Regions from separate parts of the Pseudomonas sp. YH-1 genome, predicted to be linked through region 2. Evidence: predicted binding sites of a transcription regulator. Region 2 holds the regulator's gene; the other holds the start of a gene.
What was found. Region 2 encodes FliA, which starts transcription of late flagellar genes. Its sites were predicted from a motif close to CTAAAGTTTNNNNNNNNNNNGCCGNTAA; they were not measured.

Region 1 (3,204 bases), 3.0 Mb from region 2:
AAAAGCCCCGCTAGTGCGGGGCTTTTTCATTCAGGAAGGCACGATCAGTGATCGTCTTCCATCCAGCCGCCGAATTCCTTCCAGCGGTTGACGATGCCGCAGAACAGCTCGGCGGTCTTCTCGGTGTCGTAGCGCGCCGAGTGCGCCTCGCGGTTGTCGAACTCGATGCCGGCAGTCTGGCAGGCCTTGGCCAGCACGGTCTGGCCGTAGGCGAGGCCGGCGAGGGTGGCGGTATCGAAGCTGGAGAACGGGTGGAACGGGTTGCGCTTCACGCCGCTGCGGTTGACCGCGGCGTTGAGGAAGCCCAGGTCGAAGCTGCTGTTGTGGCCGACCAGGATCGCCCGCTTGCAGCCGTTGGACTTCAGCGACTTGCGAATGCCACGGAAGATCTCGGTCAGCGCCTGCTCTTCCGGCACGGCCATGCGTAGCGGGTGGTCCAGCTTGATGCCGGTGAACTCCAGCGCCGCCTGCTCAATGTTGGCGCCTTCGAAGGGCTCCACACGGAAGAAGTAGGTGTGCTCCGGGAACAGGTAGCCACTCTCGTCCATGCCGATGGTGACGGCGGCGATTTCCAGCAGGGCATCGGTGCCGGCGTTGAAGCCGCCGGTCTCGACATCCACGACCACCGGCAGGTAGCCACGGAAGCGGCGCGCCATCGGGTGGCGCGGGCCGGGCGGGAAGGAACCGTCGAGTTCTTCTTCGAAGATTTCGTTCTCGTCACTCATGCCTCGGTCTCCAGCAGGCGCCAGCGCAGTTTTTCACCCGCGCGCAGCGGAACCACGTCGAAGTCACCGAACGGCAGCGCCGCCGGGGCTTCCCACTCTTCGCGGACCAGGGTGATGCGATCGCTGTTGCGCGGCAGGCCGTAGAAGTCCGGGCCGTGGAAGCTGGCAAAGCCTTCCAGCTTGTCCAGCGCATTGCGCTGCTCGAAGGCTTCGGCGTATAGCTCGATGGCGGCATAGGCGGTGTAGCAGCCGGCGCAACCACAGGCGGCTTCCTTGGCGTGGCGCGCGTGGGGGGCCGAGTCGGTGCCGAGGAAGAATTTCGGGCTGCCGCTGGTGGCCGCATCCAGCAGGGCTTCCTGGTGGGTGTTGCGCTTGAGGATCGGCAGGCAATAGAAGTGCGGGCGGATGCCGCCAACCAGCATGTGGTTGCGGTTGTACAGCAGGTGGTGCGCGGTGATGGTGGCGCCGACGTTGGCCGGGGCGGCCTTGACGAAGGCGGCGGCATCGCCGGTGGTGATGTGCTCGAAGACCACCTTGAGAGTCGGGAAACGCTCGACCACGCGGGTCAGGTGCTCGTCGATGAAGCGTTTCTCGCGGTCGAACACGTCGACCTCGGCGCGGGTCACCTCACCGTGCACCAGCAGCGGCAGGCCGACTTCGGCCATGGCTTCGAGCACATGGAAGATGTTGTCGACGCTGGTGACGCCGGAATCGGAGTTGGTGGTGGCGCCGGCCGGGTACAGCTTGGCGGCGTGCACGAAGCCGGAGGCCTTGGCGGTGCGGACTTCCTCGACGCTGGTGCGGTCGGTGAGGTACAGCACCATCAGCGGCTCGAAACGGCTGCCGGCCGGACGGGCGGCCAGGATGCGCTGGCGGTAGGCGTCGGCTTCGGCGGCGTTGCGTACCGGCGGGACCAGGTTCGGCATGATGATGGCGCGGCCGAAGGTGCGCGCGGCGTCGCCGACGGTTTGCGCGAGTGCGGCGCCGTCGCGCAGGTGGATGTGCCAGTCGTCGGGGCGCAGGAGTGTCAGGCGGTCGGACATGCGGATTCCAGGGGTGCGGTTGCAGCGGGAAGAGGGTGAAATGCTACCGGAAAAGCCCGCCGCCGGCACTCGCTATCAAGTTTTGCCGAGGCTGACCGATAGAATCTGGGACGCCTTTTTACCTGTGTGGAAGCCATCGTGCGCCAGCCCTCTCTGCTCCTGCTCACTCTCTGCGCCAGCCTTCCGGCCTGGGGGCTGACCTTCCAGACGCGCATGGAGAGTGCGCAATGGACGGTGGCGGGCGACCAGTTCGAGTGCCGGTTGTCGCAGAGCGTGGCCGGTTTCGGCCTGGGCGAGTTCGTCTGGCGCGCGGGCGAGCAGCCGACCTTCCGCCTCAAGCCGCAGACCGGCTGGCTGGGCAGCGGTTCTGCGACCCTGCTGGCGGCCGCGCCGCCATGGCGCCCAGGGCAGGGCGACCTGAATCTGGGGGCGGTGCAGGTCGGTTCGGGCGACGTTCCCTTCAATAGTACCCAGCAGCAGGCCGGGCGCCTGCTCGGCGGCCTGCTGGAAGGTCGTGCGCCGGAGGTCCGCCACCGCACGCGCACTGGCGAGAACCTGCTGGTGCGGCTGATGCCGACGCGTTTCGCCGATGGATACACGAAATTCCAGGACTGCTCGACGAAGATGCTTCCGGTCAACTTCGACCAGGTGCGCCAGAGCCAGGTCGGCTTCCCGGACGGCGGTACCGAGGTCGACCCGTTGGGCCGCGCCAAGCTGGACATCATCCTGCAATATATGAAGGCCGATCCGACGGTGAACCGTATCGAGCTGGACGGCCACTCCGACAACAGCGGCAACCGTCTGGCCAACCGCGAGGCCTCGCGCCGCCGCGCCATCGCGGTGATGGAGTACCTCAAGGCCAACGGTGTGGCGGAATCGCAGATCACCGTGCGTTTCTATGGCGAGCGCTACCCGCTGGTGAAGAACAATTCCGCCGCCAACCGCGCGAAGAACCGCCGGGTGACGGTGAACCTGTCCCGCGAGGCGGTCGTCGAACAGGTTCCCGCCGAAGCCCCGCCAGCCCCCGCCGCCGCTGCGCCCAGCACGCCGGCTCCGGCTGCCAGCGCGCCCGCTCAGGGCGCCCCGGCAGCGCCATCGGCCAGCGCTGCCAATCCACCCTCCACGCCGCCCACGACTCCCAAGGGTTGAGCCGCGGCGTCGGGTCGCACCGACGATAGTATTTGTCGCTTTGTCGTCAAAAGCTGTCGCCCCTCTGTAAATTATTCCGAGCGGACAGTAGAATCGACCCCTTTCGTGACAACCCCCGTGGAGTTGAGTGGCATGGCGGACGTGAAGAAGGTAGTCCTGGCGTATTCCGGTGGCCTGGACACCTCCGTAATTCTGAAGTGGCTGCAGGATACCTATAACTGTGAAGTGGTGACCTTCACCGCCGACCTGGGTCAGGGCGAGGAGGTCGAGCCGGCCCGCGCCAAGGC
Region 2 (3,204 bases):
ATGGACAGTTTCCGCATCGGTGCGCAGGAGCAGATCAAGACCCTCGGCCGCATTCTCAATGTGCCGGTGACCCTGGTCGATCCGGGCCAGTCGCTGATCCAGGCCATGGCGCCCCTGGCGCGCAAGCGTCTGGTGCTGATCGACACTGCCGGCCTGCCCGCCAATGATCCGGCGCTGCGCATGCAGCTCGAAGCGTTGTCGTCGCTGAGCCTGAACGTGAAGAATTACCTCGTGTTGGCGGCGACCAGCCAGAGTCAGGTACTCAAGTCCGCCTGGCAGAACTATCGTTCCTGTGGGCTGGCCGGGTGCATCCTGACCAAACTGGACGAAGCCGGAAGCCTCGGCGAAGCTCTGGCTCTGGCTATCAGCCAGCATCTACCGGTAGCCTATCTGGCTGACGGGCCGAAGATCCCGGACGACCTGCATGTGGCACGCGCGCACCAACTGGTGAGTCGTGCGGTGAGCCTGCAGTCGCCCGACGAGCCCTGCGAGGACGCCATGGCGGACATGTTCGCCGGTCTTTACCAACAGCCGGTGCGTCGCGCCAGCTGAAGATTGTGAGCCCCGTGTGGGGCATGGGGCGGCCGGTTGAGCCGCCCAAGCGATGCGGATGCTCTGCAAGACGATCCGCGAGCGCCGGAGGCGGTAGAGCACTGCAACCGGATTAGCCGAAACGCCAGAAGCGTGACGGTCGAACGACGAGACAAGGTATTGATATGGGTATGCATCCGGTTCAGGTAATCGCAGTCACCGGTGGCAAGGGTGGCGTAGGCAAGACCAACGTGTCGGTGAACCTGTCGCTGGCGCTGGCCGATCTCGGCCGCCGCGTCATGCTGCTGGACGCCGACCTGGGCCTGGCCAACGTCGACGTGCTGCTGGGGCTGTCGCCCAAGCGGACGCTGGCCGACGTGATCGAAGGCGAATGCGACCTGCGCGACGTGATCCTCCAGGGCCCCGGTGGCATCCGCATCGTTCCGGCGGCCTCGGGCACCCAGAGCATGGTGCACCTCACGCCGATGCAGCACGCCGGCCTGATCCAGGCCTTCAGCGACATCAGCGACAACATCGACGTGCTGGTGGTGGACACCGCCGCCGGCATCGGTGACTCGGTGGTGAGCTTCGTTCGTGCCGCCCAGGAAGTGCTGCTGGTCGTTTGTGATGAACCCACGTCCATCACCGATGCCTACGCTTTGATCAAGCTGCTCAACCGCGACTACGGCATGACCCGTTTCCGCGTGCTGGCGAACATGGCCCACAGTCCCCAGGAAGGCCGCAATCTGTTCGCCAAGCTGACCAAGGTCACCGACCGCTTCCTGGATGTGGCGCTGCAGTACGTCGGCGCCATTCCCTACGACGAGTCGGTGCGCAAGGCGGTGCAGAAGCAGCGTTCGGTGTATGAGGCGTTCCCGCGCAGCAAGGCTTCCCTGGCCTTCCGTGCGGTGGCGCAGAAGGTCGACAGCTGGCCGCTGCCGGCCAACCCACGAGGGCACCTGGAGTTCTTCGTCGAGCGCCTGGTGCAACATCCCACGGGTTCGGCCGTATGACCGCGGCCTCCGGAGCGCGTATGTACAGCAAGGCACAGGCGCACAACTCCCAGGAACTGCTGATCCAGAAACACGCCCCGCTGGTGAAGCGCATCGCCTACCACCTGCTCGGCCGCCTGCCGGCCAGCGTGCAGGTGGAGGACCTGATGCAGGCCGGCATGATCGGCCTGCTGGAGGCAGCGAAGAAGTACGACCAGGGCAAGGGTGCGAGCTTCGAAACCTACGCCGGCATCCGCATCCGTGGCGCCATGCTCGATGAGGTGCGCAAGGGCGACTGGGCCCCGCGTTCGGTCCACCGCAACACCCGCATGGTCAGTGATGCGATCCGCGCCGTCGAAGCGCGCACCGGACGCGACGCTAAAGATCAGGAGGTTGCTGCCGAACTCAATATGAGCCTCGAAGATTATTACGGCATCCTCAGCGACACCCAGGGCAGCCGTCTGTACAGCTTCGATGACATGTTGCAGGACGGCGACCAGGGCAGCGGCTTTGCCGAAGACGCCTCGCACCACGAGAACGAGCCGTCCCACGGGCTGGAAGACGAACGCTTCCAGGCCGCCCTGGCCGATGCCATCAGCAAGCTGCCCGAGCGTGAGCGGCTGGTACTGGCCCTGTACTACGACGAGGAGCTCAACCTCAAGGAGATCGGCGAAGTGCTGGGCGTCAGCGAATCCCGCGTCAGCCAGCTGCACAGCCAGTGCGCCGCGCGCCTGCGCTCGCGTCTGGCGGAGTGGCGCGCGCGCTGAGCATCGGGTAGTTTCGCGTCGGCTGCCTCTGTGGGGCGGTGCTGAAGGGATTTTCCTTAGGCAAGTTATAGGCTTACGAATTTTTGGGTGACGTTCCTTTGACGCGCCCACCGCAAAGAGCGCACGGCGCTCGATGAATTGACGGCACGCCCGCCAGGGCGCGTTTGGTATCGATGGAGGCAGGTTTGGACAAGAACATGAAAATTCTCATCGTGGACGACTTTTCCACGATGAGGCGCATCATCAAGAACCTCCTGCGGGACCTGGGGTTCACCAACACCGCAGAGGCCGACGACGGCACCACTGCGCTGCCGATGCTGCACAGCGGCAACTTCGACTTCCTCGTTACCGACTGGAACATGCCTGGCATGACCGGCATCGACCTGCTTCGTGCGGTCCGCGCCGACGAGCGTCTGAAGCACCTGCCAGTGCTGATGGTCACCGCCGAAGCCAAGCGCGACCAGATCATCGAAGCGGCCCAGGCCGGGGTCAACGGCTATGTGGTCAAGCCTTTCACCGCTCAGGTGCTGAAAGAAAAGATCGAGAAGATTTTCGAGCGGGTCGGCAGCTGAGGCTGACAAGAGGGCGTCATGGATTTCAACGAATCCGCGGGTGACTTCGAGTCGACCCTGAAAAAACACGCGCGCGAGTTGGTCGAATGCCTCGAGCAGGGCGACGTGCAGACCGCCGTGCAACTGATCTCCGAGCTCAACCAGGCGCGCGATCGTGGGCTTTACCAGGAAGTGGGCAAGCTCACCCGTGAGCTGCACAACGCCATCGTCAACTTCCAGATCGACCCCAGCTCTCCGCGTGCCCAGGAAGTCTCGCAGATCGCCGACGCCACTGATCGCCTGTCCTACGTGGTGACGATGACCGAGAAAGCGGCCAACCGCACCATGGACCTGGTGGAAGAG

Region 1: the regulator FliA is predicted to act here: its motif matches at 1,843-1,870, upstream of ACKI1H_RS12320 (flagellar protein MotY).

What each region holds. Positions count from the first base shown of each region.
Region 1 covers NZ_CP178184.1:2,622,383-2,625,586, forward strand. The annotation lists gene rnt (ribonuclease T) at 45-725, opposite strand; gene pyrC (dihydroorotase) at 722-1,768, opposite strand; gene ACKI1H_RS12320 (flagellar protein MotY) at 1,907-2,917, shown strand; gene ACKI1H_RS12325 (argininosuccinate synthase) at 3,050-3,204, shown strand, end outside.
Region 2 covers NZ_CP178184.1:5,640,899-5,644,102, reverse strand. The annotation lists gene flhF (flagellar biosynthesis protein FlhF) at 1-552, shown strand, start outside; gene fleN (flagellar synthesis regulator FleN) at 717-1,544, shown strand; gene fliA (RNA polymerase sigma factor FliA) at 1,541-2,290, shown strand; gene ACKI1H_RS25750 (chemotaxis response regulator CheY) at 2,488-2,862, shown strand; gene ACKI1H_RS25745 (protein phosphatase CheZ) at 2,881-3,204, shown strand, end outside.